Regions from separate parts of the Ensifer sp. R-19 genome, predicted to be linked through region 4. Evidence: riboswitches for the same ligand, from Rfam matches in the RefSeq annotation. Region 4 holds a riboswitch; each other region holds the start of a gene.
What was found. A riboswitch is a leader RNA that binds a small molecule or an ion and turns the genes downstream of it on or off. The one in region 4 is predicted to bind cobalamin.
Positions count from the first base shown of each region.

Region 1: linked by a shared signal. The riboswitch ahead of ACN9MO_RS09480 (DUF1636 family protein) and the one ahead of ACN9MO_RS02600 (aromatic ring-hydroxylating oxygenase subunit alpha) in region 4 are both predicted to bind cobalamin.
Region 2: linked by a shared signal. The riboswitch ahead of nrdH (glutaredoxin-like protein NrdH) and the one ahead of ACN9MO_RS02600 (aromatic ring-hydroxylating oxygenase subunit alpha) in region 4 are both predicted to bind cobalamin.
Region 3: linked by a shared signal. The riboswitch ahead of ACN9MO_RS11945 (CbtB domain-containing protein) and the one ahead of ACN9MO_RS02600 (aromatic ring-hydroxylating oxygenase subunit alpha) in region 4 are both predicted to bind cobalamin.

Region 1 is NZ_CP184569.1:1,941,376-1,945,580, reverse strand. It holds gene aspT (aspartate-alanine antiporter) at 1-1,302, opposite strand, end outside; gene ACN9MO_RS09485 (DUF1330 domain-containing protein) at 1,823-2,116, opposite strand; cobalamin riboswitch at 2,332-2,547, shown strand; gene ACN9MO_RS09480 (DUF1636 family protein) at 2,653-3,066, shown strand; gene ACN9MO_RS09475 (ABC transporter ATP-binding protein) at 3,143-3,949, shown strand; gene ACN9MO_RS09470 (ABC transporter substrate-binding protein) at 3,946-4,205, shown strand, end outside.
Region 2 is NZ_CP184570.1:2,060,158-2,064,362, reverse strand. It holds gene ACN9MO_RS28785 (LysR substrate-binding domain-containing protein) at 1-494, opposite strand, end outside; gene ACN9MO_RS28780 (hypothetical protein) at 456-935, shown strand; cobalamin riboswitch at 1,213-1,437, shown strand; gene nrdH (glutaredoxin-like protein NrdH) at 1,836-2,057, shown strand; gene nrdI (class Ib ribonucleoside-diphosphate reductase assembly flavoprotein NrdI) at 2,070-2,486, shown strand; gene nrdE (class 1b ribonucleoside-diphosphate reductase subunit alpha) at 2,456-4,205, shown strand, end outside.
Region 3 is NZ_CP184569.1:2,435,567-2,439,771, reverse strand. It holds gene ACN9MO_RS11955 ((2Fe-2S)-binding protein) at 1-295, shown strand, start outside; gene ACN9MO_RS11950 (CbtA family protein) at 346-1,143, opposite strand; gene ACN9MO_RS11945 (CbtB domain-containing protein) at 1,339-1,515, opposite strand; cobalamin riboswitch at 1,558-1,820, opposite strand; gene ACN9MO_RS11940 (TetR family transcriptional regulator) at 1,819-2,511, opposite strand; gene ACN9MO_RS11935 (NAD(P)H-binding protein) at 2,615-3,445, shown strand; gene ACN9MO_RS11930 (DUF1772 domain-containing protein) at 3,442-3,921, shown strand; gene ACN9MO_RS11925 (SRPBCC family protein) at 3,990-4,205, opposite strand, start outside.
Region 4 is NZ_CP184569.1:558,463-562,667, reverse strand. It holds gene ACN9MO_RS02605 (hybrid-cluster NAD(P)-dependent oxidoreductase) at 1-860, opposite strand, end outside; gene ACN9MO_RS02600 (aromatic ring-hydroxylating oxygenase subunit alpha) at 862-2,106, opposite strand; cobalamin riboswitch at 2,211-2,419, opposite strand; gene ACN9MO_RS02595 (DUF6656 family protein) at 2,733-3,332, shown strand; gene ACN9MO_RS02590 (L-threonylcarbamoyladenylate synthase) at 3,412-4,205, shown strand, end outside.

The DNA of each region.
Region 1 (4,205 bases), 1.4 Mb from region 4:
GTAGGTGGTGCGCAGCCAGCCGAGCACGAGACCGGCAAGCAGGGCGCCGCCTGACGTGGATAGCCCGATCGGAATACCGCCGATCGTTATCGTCAGCGCCCCGATCATCGCGCCGATGAACAGACCCCAGCCGAGGAAGGCGATGTCGGTGGTTTCGACCGGGCGATCGGCAAAGCCGAGAGCCTTGATCGCCGCTTCGACGTGCCTCCTGGCGCCGCCGATGGTGACGATGTCGCCACGCTCGACGGTCGTGCCGGGAAGGACCGGGATCTCGACCAGCGAGCGCACGATCTTGCGGGCATAGACGCCGCGCGCCCAATCCATCGTGCTGACTTCGGCGAGTGTCTTTCCGGCCAGCGCCTTGCTGGTCACGTAGACGTCGACGATCTCGGCCTCCGCGTTCAGAAGCTCCTTGTCCTCGACCTCCGTCAGCTTGCTGTCCAGGTTTTCGACGAGCAGGGCGCGCCTGCCCGAGAAGGCGACGACGTCGCCCGGCTGCAGCACGGTGTTGCCATCCGCTTCGATGATCCGATCGCCTCTTCGCAGGCGCTCGACGAAGACGCGAATGCCGGGAAGCAGGTTCTTGACCGGCGTTCCGGTTAGCCCGCTTGCTTCGTCGATCCGATAGGCCCGAAGGCCGAAATCATGATAGGCGCGGGTGATGCCGGGTTCGCTGCTCTCGGTGCCGCCGCCGAGCTTGGCCTCATACTCCTTGCAGGCCGCCGGAAGATCGATGCCGAGAAGTTTTGGGCCAAGCTGGGCGAGGATGATGGCAGAGCCGATCGTGCCCCAGATGTAGGTGACCGCATAGGCAATCGGAATCTGGTCGGCAAAGGTCTTGGCCTGCTCCGGCGTCAGCCCGAGCGAATTGATCTGGTCCGTGGCAACGCCGATCGCAGCCGAGATCGTCTGCGACCCGGCATACATGCCGGCGCCGTAGCCAAGCGGAAGCCCGGCGATCAGCGCGCAGAGATAGGGAACGATGAGGCACAGCACCAGGACAGACAGCGCAAAGGCAATCTGCTTCGGCCCATCGGTGCTCAAGCCGCGCACGAATTGCGGGCCGACACCGTAGCCGACGGCGAACAGGAAGATCAGGAACAAGGTGGACTTCAGATCACCGGAAACCTGGATGCCCAGCTGCCCGATGAGGACGCCCGCCAGGAGCGTGGCGGTGACGTTTCCGAGATTGAACCCCGCGACCTTGATGGGTCCGATCAGGAAACCGATGCCGAGGGCGAGGAAGACAGCGACCGGAGGATAGGTCCGAAGCGTCTCGACGAAGAAGTCAATTGGATTCACTGCCATCCCCTTTAGAAAGTTGCGTTGCCATCACTTCATTTCGGGACCTGCGCGGCTAAGTTGATTTTATCGGTGGCTTGTCGATGCCCAATCCTAGCTTTGGCAATTGTCGCTTCGGCTGCTGATTTTCTCAACGGCCTTGGGGTTACGTGAGCGTAACGTACGTTAAATTTCCGGCTTTTGCGCGCAGTGGGGGCTGATGAGCGCTGCGCGGCACCGGTCCGAAAGCGTCGGGCCGGGCGGTCGTGCGAAGGCAAGTTCGAGAGGGTGGCGGCGCGCCGGTCGCGATGAAGGTACACGGTCCCACCACGGCGGATTTCGCCGGCTATTCAACTCTGACGTTGTATTTTTATGTTATCGCATAACGGATGGACATGACGAAACGCCGCATGTCGATGGACCCGGAGCACATGCCCCGCAGTTGCTTCATCCGCGCGCCGCGAAGCTTGAAGTGACGGGGGCGCTCATCCGTTCGTTTCACGAGCAAGGCCGGCAATTGCGGCCAGTCTTGCGCTCCGCTTCAGATGGCGACGCCTTCGAGTGCTATGATCCGTGTCCTGGCACAGCGCTCACGGATCGTCTTCAGGCGCTGATACTCCGGCGATTGGTACCAGGAGAGCAAGGCTTGCATGTCCGGGAACTCGAGGATGACGAGCCGGTGCGGTTCCCAGTCGCCTTCAAGCACCCGGGTTGCGCCACCGCGGCCGAGATAGCGCCCGCCATAGCGGGCCTCCGTCGCCGGCACCTCTCTTTTGTATTCCTCGAAGGTCGCTGCATCGGTGATATCGACATCGGCGATCAAATAGGCAGCCATGGCAGAGCTCCTTTCCCGACAAGCCAAGGAGCAAGGATACGCCGGTCGTCGCCGTCAGGCGAGACTCTCGCCCGCGGCGGCCGGCAGGGTGACTTAGGATCATTACCTTGTTGGTTGTTGTTATGTTATGTTATAACAGTCAGTACATGACGAAACGCCGCATGTTGATAGATCCCGGCCGCCCGACCCCATCGGTTGTATCCGCTGCCGATTCATGCGAGGAAGAGCGCGATGGTGCTGCGTCCGCGACAATGCGGAGGCGGCTGAAAAGGGAACACGGAACGGACGACCCTGACGGGACCGAAACCGTGGCTGCCCCCGCAACTGTGAGCGGACAGCGCATTCACACCATGTCACTGGCCAATGGCCGGGAAGACGTGGATGCGCCGCGACCCGCGAGCCAGGAGACCTGCCATCGAACCGATCAACCACAACGGACGGGGTGTTCCGATGGAAAAGAACTGGCTTTCGCGCGACGGTCATCCGTCATCCTGCCGCTTCGCCATCTCTTGCCGTCAGTCCGGCGGAGAGAGAAAATGGCTGAGCCGACTTCCCGACAGCATAAGATAACGGTCTGCACCGATTGCCGTTTTACCGGCGGCCCCTGCATGCCGGGCGCCGAGCTGATAAAGCGTCTTAACCGCAGCATTGCCGCCCTCGGCGCGCCGCTCGATCGTGATTTCTCGATTGCCGGCACGGTCTGCATGGCGGCATGCACGCGCCCCTGCACCATCGCCTTCCAGGCGACGGGCAAGGCGACCTATCTCTTTGGCGACATTTCGCCGGAAGAGGACATCGACGATCTCGTCCGCTTTGCCGCCACCTATGTGGAGCGCGGCGACGGCATGACGCGGGCTGCCGAACGGCCGCGCGGGCTGAAGGGCAAGACGCTCGCCCGCATCCCGGCGGCCATGCTCGTCTCCGAAGACGTTGCGGGCCATTTCCAATGAGCGCGACACGCATGCGCTCAAGCGCGTTTGGTGCGTCGGGGATGGACGCGTGGCGCTGCCGGGGTGGGATCAGACCATGACCTGCACCGCAACAGGAGCCGCCCTTCGCGTTAAGGGGCTTTGCTGGGGGCCGCGCCCGGGGCTGACCCTGGTCGACGACATGGACTTCGCGATCGAGGCGGGCAGCCGGCTTGCGATCCTCGGGCCGAACGGGGCCGGCAAGACCTCGCTCTTACGCTGCCTTTACCGGGCGGTGCAGCCGAATGCGGGCCGCATCGAGGTCGACGGCGTCGACCTGTGGTCGATTTCGGCGCGCGAAGCGGCGAAAACGATCGCCGTCGTGCTTCAGGAAATGCCCGGCGATTTTCCCTTCAGCGTGCGCGACGTGGTGATGATGGGCCGCATCCCGCGGCGGGAGGGGCTCAACGGCTGGACGGACACCGACCGCGAGCGGGTGCAGCATGCACTCTCCCATCTCGATCTCGCCCATCTGGCCGGCCGCCAGTTCTCGACGCTCTCGGGCGGCGAGAAACAGCGGGTGCTGATTGCCCGGGCGCTTGCCCAGGAGCCGCGCATCATCATCCTCGATGAGCCGACCAACCATCTCGACATCCGCCACCAGCTCGAAATCCTCGAGCTGTTGCAGACGTTGAAGCTGACGATCGTATCGACGCTGCACGACATCAATCTCGCCGCCGAATTCGCGACTGACGTGGCGATCGTGACGGCGGGGCGGCTCATCGCCTTTGGCACACCCGACGCGGTGCTGAGCCCGCGGGCGCTGTCCTCCGCCTTCGGTGTCACCGCCACCGCCCACAGCACCGCCGTTGCCGGCACCGCCCGTTTCTCCTTTTCACTTCCTCGACAGGGATCCATTTCATGAAGATCAACATTGCCTCCTCTGCCTTCCTGTTTCTCATCGCCCCTGCTGTGCCGGCGCTCGCCTATCCGGTTACCGTCAAGAGCTGCAACCGCGAGGTGACCTTCGATGCTGCGCCGAAGCGGGCGATCGCCAACGACGTCAATCTGATCGAGATGATGCTGGCGCTGAAGCTGCAGGACCACATGGTCGGCTACACCGGCGTTTCCGGCTGGAAGACGCTGGATGAAAAGCTGCGCGAAGGTGTGAAGGAACTGCC
Region 2 (4,205 bases), on a different replicon from region 4:
AAAGACGGCGTGCAGACCGGCATGTAATCGATAGGGAAAAGCGGGAACACGTCGTTGCCGGGCCAGTCGCCGTTGCCGCTGCGCACCACGAGATCGATGGCGTCACGCTTGAAGTCGATCAGCTCGGTCGACATGTGCACCCGGATGCTGATGTTCGGATGGGCCGTCTGGAACGAGGCGAGCCGCTGGCCGAGCCAGCTCGACACGACGGTCGGCAGCACGGAAATGTGCAGGTGGTGTTCGGTCTTGTCGGCAATCTCCGAGAAGGCCGCCCCGAGAAGGTCGATCGCTTCCGTCACCTTCGGCGCCAGCTGCCGCCCGGCCGCCGTCAGCCGAACCTCGCGCGGAAGACGAACGAAGAGCGGCGTGCCGATGCGCTCCTCCAACAGCCGGATCTGGTAGCTGACCGCCGCCTGCGTCATGCCGAGCTCGTCGGCGGCGCGGGTGAAGCTCAGATGTCTGGCGGCCGCTTCGAAGGCGCGCACGGCACTCATGGGAGGAATCTTGCTCATGGCCCTGAGATAAGCATTCTTTATGCCAGCATGCGAGAAATCGCTTTGCGCGAAGCAGCAAAAATCCTCACTTTTTTCGTGAACACAACAGCAAAAACAAAGAGGATAGCAATGCTTAGCGCAGTGCGATCAACGATCCTTCATGCCCTGAACTGGGCCGGCAACGCACTCAACCCAATCATCGCCATCGATACGTTCAGCGAATTCCAGCTGAAGGATATCGGGCTGACGCGAGATCAGGAGACCATCCGGGCGCGCGTCGGCGATGGTGCCGATCCTTGGCATTGGCCGAAGGACGACGATCCGCGCAGGTCACCGCCCTCGCCGGAGCGGGATTGCGGCGACGCGCCGCAAATGGCAAGGGCTTCGCCTCGAGCCCAGCCCGGAGAAAACAAAGACATAAGCATGTCGCTCTGCGATTGACGGAGCGCAGAGGCAAGACACAGCGCAGTTATCGTGATCTGCCACCTTCCCAGCCCGCGGACCGAATTCGGGAGAGATCCGGCGTGGCGTTTCTAAAAGCGGCGTGCCGAAGCCCCTTCGCAAGTGATCGCAACGGAGCGAGCGCGGGGCTCAAAGCCGAGAAGTTCTTCACCCACAGGTTTCGCCGCCTCCCGCCGTTTACTCCTTGTTATCCACACGGCGATCTCACCCCGGCTTCGGGCACCTCGAACCTATTGACGCAGATTTGCGATGAACTACTATATCTAGTGTTCGAGGTTCTCTCGATTCGCAGGGATTGAGAGCTAAGACGGGAATACGGTGCGTCGGCGAGTTTTCGCTAGGCTATGCCGTAGCTGCCCCCGCAACTGTAGACGGCGAGCGACTGTCCGGAATTGGACCACTGAGGCATGAGGCCTCGGGAAGGTCGGGATGGAAGCTGAGACCCGTGAGCCAGGAGACCTGCCTCGAGCAACAAACGTCCACGGGCGGGTGTCCGGAGGGGTTGAGTCTACTGCATGTTTCCTTAAATCGTCGCCGATTTAAGGATAAAAACATGCAGCAAATCGAAGTGCTACAGCGATCTTTGCGCGTCTGATAGGACGCACGGCGCTGTCGTGCGGCAGGATGAGCCTGCCTGATCGTCTCGACATCTCCCCGGCAGCCTGTCGAAAGCTTCGGGGTGAAGTCATGTCCGCGTCATTGAAATTCTATCGCTCGCCAATCAAGAGGCGCGGTTTCCCGCGCAGCTGACGAAGAGGCATGCCCGGGCGTCCAGATCCGAGCGAGCCACAGCCATGACAGCCCTGCATTTCGCCGGATCGCGGCTGCGTGTCCGTGCGCCTTCTCATGCTCTCATCCAGCCGACCAAACGAGGAAGAAATGAACGTTACCGTCTACAGCAAGCCCGCCTGCGTCCAATGCACCGCGACCTACCGAGCGCTCGATCGCCAGGGCGTCAACTACGAGGTCATTGATATCTCCATCGACCAAGACGCGCTCGAAACGGTCAAGGGCCTCGGCTACATGCAGCTTCCCGTCGTCGTCGCCGGCCCCGAACACTGGGCGGGTTTTCGCCCCGACAAGATCAGCGCGCTTTCCTAGAGGAGACGGGCGGTGGGCCTGATCGTCTATTTTTCCAGCCGCTCGGAAAACACCCATCGCTTCGTCGAAAAGCTCGGCCTTCGCGCAGCGCGCATACCGCTCAAAGAAAGTAAGGCTTCACTTACGGTTTCCGAGCCTTTCGTGTTGGTCGTGCCCACCTATTGCGGCGATGACGGCCGGGGTGCGGTGCCGAAACAGGTCATCCGCTTCCTCAACGATGCGGGCAACCGCTCTCACATCCGCGGCGTCATTGCTGCGGGCAACAGCAATTTCGGCGCGACCTACGGGATCGCCGGCGACGTCATCGCGGCCAAGTGCCAGGTGCCCTACCTCTACCGGTTCGAGCTTCTCGGAACAGAGGAGGACGTCGCCAATGTCAGAAACGGGATGGAACGATTTTGGACGTCTCAACACTCGAACGCCCCCTGAAGGCGACGGAAGCGGCGCTGGACTATCATGCGCTGAACGCAATGCTGAACCTCTATGATGAAGAGGGACGGATCCAGCTCGACAAAGACCGGCTGGCGGCGAAACAATACTTCCTCCAGCACGTCAACCAGAACACGGTCTTCTTCCATAACCTCAGGGAGAAGCTCGATTATCTGGTGACCGAGGGCTACTACGAGCAGCAGGTTCTCGACCAGTATTCCTTCAACTTCGTCCGCGATCTCTACGACCACGCCTATGGGAAGAAGTTCCGCTTCCCGACCTTCCTCGGCGCGTTCAAATACTACACGTCCTATACGCTGAAGACCTTTGACGGAAAGCGCTACCTGGAGCGCTACGAGGATCGCGTCTGCATGGTGGCCATGACACTGGCGCGCGGCAACGAGGGACTTGCCCGCGATCTCGTCGATGAGATCATTTCCGGGCGTTTCCAGCCGGCGACGCCGACCTTCCTCAATGCCGGTAAAAAGCAACGCGGCGAGCTCGTCTCCTGCTTCCTGCTGCGGGTCGAGGACAACATGGAGAGCATCGGCCGCGCGATCAATTCCGCATTGCAGCTCTCCAAGCGCGGCGGTGGCGTGGCGCTGTCGCTCACCAACATCAGAGAGATGGGCGCGCCGATCAAGCAGATCGAGAACCAGTCCTCCGGCATCATCCCTGTCATGAAACTGCTTGAAGACAGCTTCTCCTATGCCAACCAGCTTGGCGCCCGCCAAGGGGCAGGTGCTGTTTATCTGCATGCCCACCACCCGGACATCATGCGCTTCCTCGATACCAAGCGGGAAAATGCCGACGAAAAGATCCGCATCAAGACGCTGTCGCTCGGCGTCGTCATCCCGGACATCACCTTCGAGCTCGCCCGCAACAACGAGGACATGTATCTGTTCTCGCCCTATGACGTGGAGCGCGTCTACGGCGTGCCGCTGACCGAAATTTCGGTGACGGAGAAGTACCGCGAGATGGTCGAGGATGCTCGTATCCGCAAGCGGAAGATCAAGGCGCGCGATTTCTTCCAGATCATTGCCGAAATCCAGTTCGAGAGCGGATACCCCTACATCATGTTCGAGGACACGGTGAACCGGGCGAACCCGATCGCCGGGCGCATCACCATGAGCAACCTCTGCTCGGAAATCCTGCAGGTGAGCGAGGCGAGCGAATTCAACGACGACCTCTCCTACGCAAAGATGGGCAAGGATATCTCTTGTAATCTCGGCTCGCTGAACATTGCCGCGGCGATGGACAGTCCGGATTTCGGCCAGACGATCGAGACCTCGATCCGCGCGCTCACCGCCGTCTCCGAAATGAGCCACATCTCTTCCGTGCCTTCGATCGAGAAGGGCAATGACGACAGCCACGCGATCGGCCTTGGCCAGATGAATCTGCACGGCTACCTCGCCCGCGAGCGCGTCTTCTACGGCTCCGAGGAAGGCATCGATTTCACCAACATCTATTTCTACACGGTGACCTATCACGCCATCCGCGCATCCAACCGGCTGGCGGTCGAGAAGGGCGTGACCTTCAAGGGCTTCGAGAACTCGAAATACGCGTCAGGCGAATATTTCGACAAATACACCGAAGCCGAATGGCTGCCGGCGACGGAGAAGGTGAAGGGCCTGTTCGAAGCGGCCGGCATCCGCATCCCGACGCAGGACGATTGGCTGGAACTGAAACAGGCGGTCACGCAAGGCGGCCTCTACAACC
Region 3 (4,205 bases), 1.9 Mb from region 4:
GTTCCTGGAGATCGGTCGCGCGATCGGTGACGAGGCGCGCGGCATGGCCGAGGCGCTTGCGATCGTCAAGCGGCGGGGCTCGCGGTTGTTCTCGGAAGAGCTCTGCTACGAGGAGATCTCCGCGGTCGATCCGGCAAGCGGCGCGCAACTGTCGCGCCAATATCGGATCCGTTGCGGCTGTTGCCTCTACTTCCAAACGGAGGGTGGCAGCTTCTGCGATACCTGCGTCCTGCTGGAGCCGGACGATCGCCGCGCGCGGCTGGCCGCGCATCTCATGCAAAACGGCGGGGCCTGAACCCCGCCGTCGTTTGTTCAGGTGCCCATGGGGGGGCGTGATCGGCCGGATCAGTTTGCTCTCGCGAAACGCTCGTTGATGAAGCCGGAGACGACGCCAAGCACGATCCAGAAGGCGAGCGTGGTGGCGAGTGCGGCAACCGCAAACTCGGCGCCGAGCACGGCCGGAACGTTGCTCGTAATATCGACCGGCTGCGGCGCGCCGTAGACGTGCGGCGCGGCGATCAACGCGAGGCCGACGACCTTGGACACGATTTCTTCGCGCAGGACGACGAGATAGAGACCGACTGCGGAGAGGGCGACGGTCGCCAGCCACCAGGTTTGGCGGTCGCCGAGTTCGGCGGCCGGGAAACCCGGCAGTTCCGGCGGCAGGCCGATTGCCGGCAGCATGTGCACGGCAAGCCAGCCGCAGGCGCCCCAGAGCGCGCCGTTCCTAAGCGTGATCGGGTAGCCGATCACCAGGCTGACGCCGGCCAGGAGCAGGCCGAAGCCGGAGCCGGTGACGAGGTTGGCAATGAGTGTGCCGGAGAACCGGCTCATACCGAACATGATGCCGCCTTCCTCGTGTTCGCCCTCATGCGCATAGGCTGGCGTGATCGGCGACAGGGCATCGAGCATGGCGGAAAGCGGTGAGACCGCCTTCAGCGACGAATGCTGGTCATGGCCCTCGGCGGCGGGTTGCGTCGTTCCAGGCTGTGCAGCGGGCTGTTCGGTTGCGGCCGGAGCCTCGCCTTCGAATTCCTCCGCATGCAGGATCAGCGGGGTTACCCGAAATTCCTGGGCGCCGGTCATGAAGACACCGGCAATCAGTCCAGCCACGATCGCGGCCAGAAGCGTTCTGACAATCATCTTGAAGTCCCTCGATAACGGCAAAAGCCACGCGCTGCGGCGTGGTTTGCAAGCCTTCCCGTTCTGCCATGCGGATGGCCGTTGCGCGCCGGACGAAACCGGCATGCACAAACACCGACATCCGGCACAGGCCGGATGCGTTCATGTCCGCAGACACTTCGATGCGGAACGTGAGTTACGTTCCGGAACATCGTCTTAGTGGCAGGGGAAGCCGTAGGAGTGGCGGGTGTCGTGCGCGGTGTCGTGCAGCACGGCCGAATTGGCAAGGCCGGCACCGAAGACGAGGAATGCGCCGATGAAAAGCGCGATGACGCCAGCGGTCAGACGATCGCTGAGGGAGAGCGGAATGCTCGAAACAGTAGACGTAGCCATGACAACCTCCGTGATGGCATCGGGAAATTCCCGGTGTGGGCCCTATGCCCGTATCGAGTGGCAGGTTTCCTGGCTCACGGCGCTGGGCGGGAAGCCCTGGATCAGCCTCGCCTTCCCAGATCGACCACCCTCTCGTGGTCTCTTCCAGTGGCTTCTTCCGGATCGCTCCGGAATGGCAGATCGACGTCGCTCTACAGTCGCGGGGTCGGCCGTGATGTGAATGCCCAGCATGGGTCCATCCGTCACGTTCCCGTTTACTCCCGAAACACGTTCGTGTCCCGGGAACCAATCGATCTCTGATGATTAGGATCGCACCCCTAATATGTCAATTGGACTTGCGCCGCCGCCCGGTCCATCCGCGACAAAATCGCGGATGATCATGCGTTTATAGGCCTCGACGATGCGGTCGCCCTCGGCGCGATCGACCGACACCGCAAGCCGCATGGTGCAATCGCCGAGATGCATGATCAGGAAAGCGGCACTGTCGATGGTTTCGCGCGGGGTTTCGGGCACAAGCCGGGCCCAGACATCGGCAAGCAGTTTTCCGCCGGCGCGGCTTTGCAGAAGATCGATCTCGCGCAGCGCCTTGTCGGCCTGCATTGCCGACCAGATGTCGCGCATGACGGGCTCGGCCAGAAACATGTCGTAGTAGATGTCGAACAGCACGCAGAAGGCGTCGCGCAGTTCTGCGAGCGATGTGACCTTGGCAAGCTCGGCCGCGATGCACTCGTTGCACACGGCATTGTAGCGCTCGGCCAGCGTGCGCACGATCGCCGCCTTGTCGGGGAAGTACTGGTAGAGCGATCCGATCGAAATTCCAGCCTTTTCAGCAACTTCGCTCATGCGCATGGCGTCGCTGCCCTTTTCCTGAATGAGCGCCGTCGCGCAGGCTAGGATCTGTTCGACGCGCTCGCGGCTGCGTTTCTGGCTGGGTGTCCGGCGCAGGGCGGTTTCGTCTTCGGCGGGAACCGCGGATGGGCTTGTTTCTGAAATCATGAGTGATGCTCACATTTTGGCTTGACTCTTAAAATACGAGGATTTATCACATTTGCAAATGTGAGAGATGCTCATGTTTGTTGATGAACCTTAGGAGGAAACGATGTCTCAGAAAGTCACACTGGTTTTGGGCGGTACCGGCAAGACGGGGCGGCGGGTGGCTGAGCGCCTTCAAGAGCGGGGTGTTGCGGTGCGCATCGGCGCCCGCTCGGCATCACCGTCCTTTGACTGGACGGACGAGGCGACCTGGGCGCCTGTGCTCGAAAATGTCGATCGCATCTATGTCTGCTACCAGCCCGATCTGGCGGTGCCCGGCTCTGTTGAGACCATCCGCAAGTTCGCAAGCCTTGCCGTGGGCGCCGGCATCAGGCGGCTGGTGCTCTTGTCGGGGCGCGGCGAGGACGAGGCGGAAGCGGCCGAGCGCGAATTGCAGGCCTCCGGCGCTGACTGGACGATCGTTCGGGGGAGCTGGTTCTTCGAAAACTTCAACGAAGGCTTCCTGGCCGAGGGGGTCTCAAGCGGTTCGGTCTTCCTGCCCGTGGATACAGTCACCGAGCCTTTCGTCAGCTGCGACGACATCGCTGACGTCGCGGTTGAAGCGCTTCTCGACGATGATCATGTCGGCAAGGTCTATTCTCTGACCGGCCCGCGGCTGATGACCTTTGCTGAAGCCGTGGCCGAGATCGCTGCCGCGGCCAAACGCCCGATCTCCTATCAGGCCGTGCCGGTTGGCGACTTCGCCGCGCAATTGCAGGCTGACGGTGTGCCTGATGACTATGTCGAACTCATCCGCTATCTCTTCACCTCGGTGCTCGACGGGCGCAATTCGAGTGTGACGTCTGACGTCGAGCGCGTGCTTGGGCGGCGGCCGCGCGACTTTGCAACCTACGCCCGCGAGACCGCAGCAACTGGTGTCTGGAGTATTGCCGCATGATCCCGCTGATCCCCGCTCTGGCGTTTGCCGCCGCGATCGGTTCCGGCCTGATGGCCGGGTTGTTCTTCATCTTTTCGGTCTGCATCATGCAAGCCTTGTCGCGGCTGCCGCCGGAGCAGGGGATCGCCGCGATGAACGCCATCAACGTCGTCATCCAGAACCCGATCTTCCTCAGCGCCTTCATGGGCACGGCGCTGCTTGGCCTGGCGCTGATTGTCGTCGCGTTCATTTCGGGCGGCGAGGGCCGATGGCTGCTGGCCGCGGGCGGCCTGGTCTATGTCGTCGGCGTGCTTCTGGTGACGATCGTCTTCAACGTGCCGATGAACGACGCGCTTGCGGCCGCTGCACCCGGGCAGGCCGCGACCGATCTGTGGCTTGGGCGCTATCTCACCGATTGGGTCTGGTGGAACCACGTGCGCACCTTCGCCTCGATCGGTTCGCTGGCGCTCTTCATCCTCGGTTTCGCCCGCACGTGACAAAAAGCACCGGCAAGGCGGTCAATCCTTGCCGGTGCACCCTTCTGAGGTCTCGTCACCTCGGGCGGTCAGCGCTTGGGGATGCGCGCGTCGTACTGCTGTTCAAGCTCAGCAAACTTGCTCCAGAAGGCTGCAGGCTGCTCTCCTTCCAAAAGGTCGCGCAACAGGTCGAGATGCACGTGCCAGCCGGCGGAGAAGCTCGTCATGATGCCGCGGTTGGCGATCCGGGTATGGGTGACGATCAGCAGCACCTTGTCGCCGCGCGGGCTGAGTTCGAAGCGGAC
Region 4 (4,205 bases):
CTCATGGTGAAGGCGACCTTGGCCGCCTGAACCTCACCATCATCGCCGGCACCGGCGCGCACGGCGATCTCTTCCGCGGCAGGTGCTGCCGCCGGCTGGAAGCTCTCCTCGTGATAGCGGGCCATGTCGAAGCCGGCTGCCTTCAGCATCTCGCGCACACCGCGCATGAACGGTTCCGGACCGCAGCAGAACACCGTGCGCTCCTGGAAGTCGGGAGCGAGCAACGGTAGCTTGGCACCGTCGATGCGGCCGCGCAGGCCGTGCCAGCCGTGACGCGCCTCGTGCCCTTCGACGATGAAGCCGAGATTCAGCCCGGACATCTGTGTCGCCAGAACCTCGAGCTCCGAGCGAAACAGAAGGTCGTCCGGCCGGCGAGCACAGGAGATGAAGGTGACATCGGTCTCCGGCACGCAGTCGGCCATCCAGCGCGTCATCGACATCATCGGGGTGATGCCGGATCCGGCGGAGATAAACAGGTACTTTTCGCCGGGATGACGGACGAAGCTGAAATCTCCGAGCGGTCCAAAAGCCCGGAGCTTCATGCCCGGCTTCAGGTGATCGAACATCCAGCGGGTGCCGACGCTGTCGGCCTGCGCCTTCACCGTGACGGCAATCGACAGCGGTCGCGATGGCGTCGACGACAGGGTGTAGGTGCGCATGACCGGTTCGTCGGCGACCGGCAATTCGAGGGTGACGAACTGGCCGGGCAGATAACGAAACCAGGCGGGCTTCTCCGCACGGAAGGTGAAGGTCATGACATCGGCGGTTTCGACAACCGCCGATGTGCATTCGAGCATCTGCTGCCGGTCGATCCAGACATGCAGTTCGTCGAAATGATGGAAGGAGGACGCCATCTGCATGTCAGGCGACCTTTGAGAGCGGAGCCGCATCGCCCTGCAGGCGCTGCTCCATGAACTTGCAGTACCATTCGACGAACTGCATCACGCCACCCTCGTGCTCCGGCGAATACGGACCGGGCTCATAGGCCGGCGAGCGGATGCCGAAGGCATTTTCCTCGACGATCTGGCGATCCTGGTCGTTGGTCTCGGTCCAGACATGAGTCAGATCCTCGAGCGTGTAGTCGACACCTTCGACCGCGTCCTTGTGGACCAGCCACTTCGTTGTCACCTGCGTGAGTTCCGGCCCCAGCGGCAACACGCGGAAGGTGATGGCGTGATCCGAAAGCACGTGGTTCCAGGTCGTGGGGTAGTGGAACATCAGGAGCGTGCCGATCTGCTTCTGCCTGACATCGGCCGACAGCGCCCTTTTTACGGCGGGCGCACCCGACATGGTGTAGCTTTCGGCATTATCGACCAGCGGCATGCGCGCGGCGCGGAACTGGCCGGTCGGCGACATCCGGAACTCGCTCGGCAGGCCCTCGGCCTCGCACTTCGCCCAATGGGCGGCAATCACCGGATCGTCCTTGGCGCCCTGCACCCCGGTCGCGGTCGGCGCTTCCGGATAGGTCCGGCAGAGTTCGGGGTGATTGGCGGCGCAGTGGTAGCACTCGCGGTTGTTCTCCCAAACGAGCTTCCAGTTGCCCTTTTCGATGATGGTGCTTTCGAAGGCGACCTTGGTCTCTCCCAGCCGGTGCGGCGCGAGGTAGGGGAATGCCAGCTCGCGGAAGGCGGCGAAATCCGCCGGCGTCTCCGACAGGTTGATGAAGATGTAGCCGCCGACCGTTTCGCAATGGATCTGCTTCAGGCTGTGGGCAGCCTTGTCGAAGTCCTCGCCCATCTGGCGCGCAAAGAGCAGCGAGCCGTCGAGCTCATAGGTCCATTGATGATAGGGACAGACGAGCTTCGCCGAAGAGCCCTTGTGCTGCGTGCAGACGCGGGAGCCGCGGTGGCGGCAGGAGTTGTGGAGCGCGCGGATCGTGCCCTGGCGATCGCGGGTGATGACGACGGGATAGTCGCCGACCTGGACGGTGAAATAGTTGCCGGCCCGCGGGATTTCGCAATCGTGGCCGATGAACAGCCAATCCCGATACCAGATGTTTTCCAGGTCCTGCCGGTAATAGTCGGGGTCGATGTAGAAGGCCCGATCGAGGCTGTAGCCGTCACGCCGGCCCTTCAGCTTGCGAAGCATATCGGTCTTGGTATCCATGTCCTGTCCTCATGCGCCATGTTTCGGAGAGGCAGGACAGGAACCCGCATGGGCGCACGCCCATGCGTTTTAGGCTCCGATCCGGCTGCCCGCCGCAACCCGTTACGGTTATGTCTGTCAAGGCTGGTTTCCGGGCTCAGGAGCCGTCCTTCGAAGGACCAGCCCGGCGCCTTCCCGGACGGAAAACCGTCCAGTGGCCTTTTGCCGAGGCTTTCGCTCCACCACCGTTGCGGGGGCAGCGCCGGGATTTGACCGGCTTCCCAATTCTCCGCCTTCCCCTTTGGAAGACGACACCTTGAGTAAGGATATGTAAGCGCGGAAGGCGCCTCGGCAGGCGCCGGATAGCGACATTCAATTCCAGAATGACGACACGATCGAAACCGCCTTTTGGAAACGGATGCGAGAATTTTTCACTTTATAAACATATAGATAGATCAAAAATTGGGCAGATGCCGTCTTTTGTGACTGACATGACGCAGACACAGGAAGGCTTCGCCCGTTTGCGACATTCCCATGAATGTGCAGGGGCATCTTCCGCGAACGAAAGGAAATCCTTCATTAACCATAAGCCACTAGGCTTGCCGGCGGACGAAGATGTCCGGCAGGCAGATGGCACACTGACGATCATGGCAAAGTTCAGATATTACGACGCTGCGGCCGAGAAGCCGCCGGCGGTCATGCCGAAGACGGCCGTTCACACCGAGTTTCTGCGCACCGGCAGGATCAACCGCCGGCAATGGCTGCCGAGCGAGCGACGGTATCTGAGCTACGAAGAAGTCGCGGACAGGACCGGCAAGAAGCTCGCGACCGCCGGTGACACGACGCACAAGCGGATCAACGGCTTTCATGCCTCGATCCAGTTTCCCAAGCTGATTTTCCACCGCACGCTCGTCGGCAAGCCGCATCTCGGCTATTGCCATGTGACGGCGGCGCGGACGGCGGTCACGCCTTCCAAGGACATCACCTGGTCGTTCTACTTCGCCAATTTCTTCAGCGACCTTGGTGATGAGACGCATTTCTTCGACCGTATCCAGAGCGGCTATTCCCGCATGTATTTCGCGGTCGCGATCGAGCCGAACGCCGAAGACGGACAGATGGTCATCAACCGCAACGTCCGCGACAACGGGCTCCTCTTCCGCACGGACGACCCCAAGGTTGCTCTCAAGAACGTGCTGATGCTGGGTGCCCGGGACTCCGCGCTGCGCCGCATCATCCGCAGTCTCTGAGGCAGCAACCGAACGCCCCAAAAAAAATCGTTCTGTTTTCCCGGCACGTCCGTTAAGGAAGCGTCGGAAAGGAAACGGCATGGCAGAGATCATCGACACAGGCAGGGAACCGGACCGCGCGATCGAACGCGCCTGCGCCGTTCTTGCCGAAGGCGAACCGGTCGCGATTCCCACCGAAACCGTCTATGGCCTTGCCGCCGACGCCACCAATCCCGATGCGATCAGCCGCATCTACGAGATGAAGGGCCGGCCGCGCTTCAATCCGCTGATCTCGCATGTCTCCGACATGGCGATGGCCGAGGCCCATGTGCGCTTCGACCCGATTTCCCGACGCCTGGCGGAAACCTTCTGGCCCGGACCCCTGACGCTGATCTTGCCGCAGCGGCCCGATAGCAGCGTGCATGCGCTGGCCTCGGCCGGCCTCGACACGCTTGGCATCCGCATGCCCGACGGCTTTTCGCGCCGGGTGATCGCCCGCTTCGGGCGGCCGCTCGCAGCGCCCAGCGCCAACACCTCGGGCAAGATCAGCCCGACCAGTGCGGTCCATGTCGATGCGGATCTCGGCGAAAAGCTGAAACTGATCCTCGACGCAGGCCCGGCCGAAATCGGCTTGGAGTCCACGATCATCAAGGTCGATGGCGACGAGATCCGGCTGCTCCGCCCCGGCGGCCTCGATGCCGCAGAAATCGAGCGCCTGCTCGATCGTCCGGTGATCCGACCGGAAACGGCGGGAGCAACGATCGAGGCGCCGGGCATGCTGGCCTCCCACTACGCGCCCGGCGCGGCCGTCAGGCTCGATGTTGCCGATGTGCGTGCAGGCGAGGCCTTGATCCGCTACGGCGGCGGCCGGATCGCCGGCGAGGAACAGGCGGC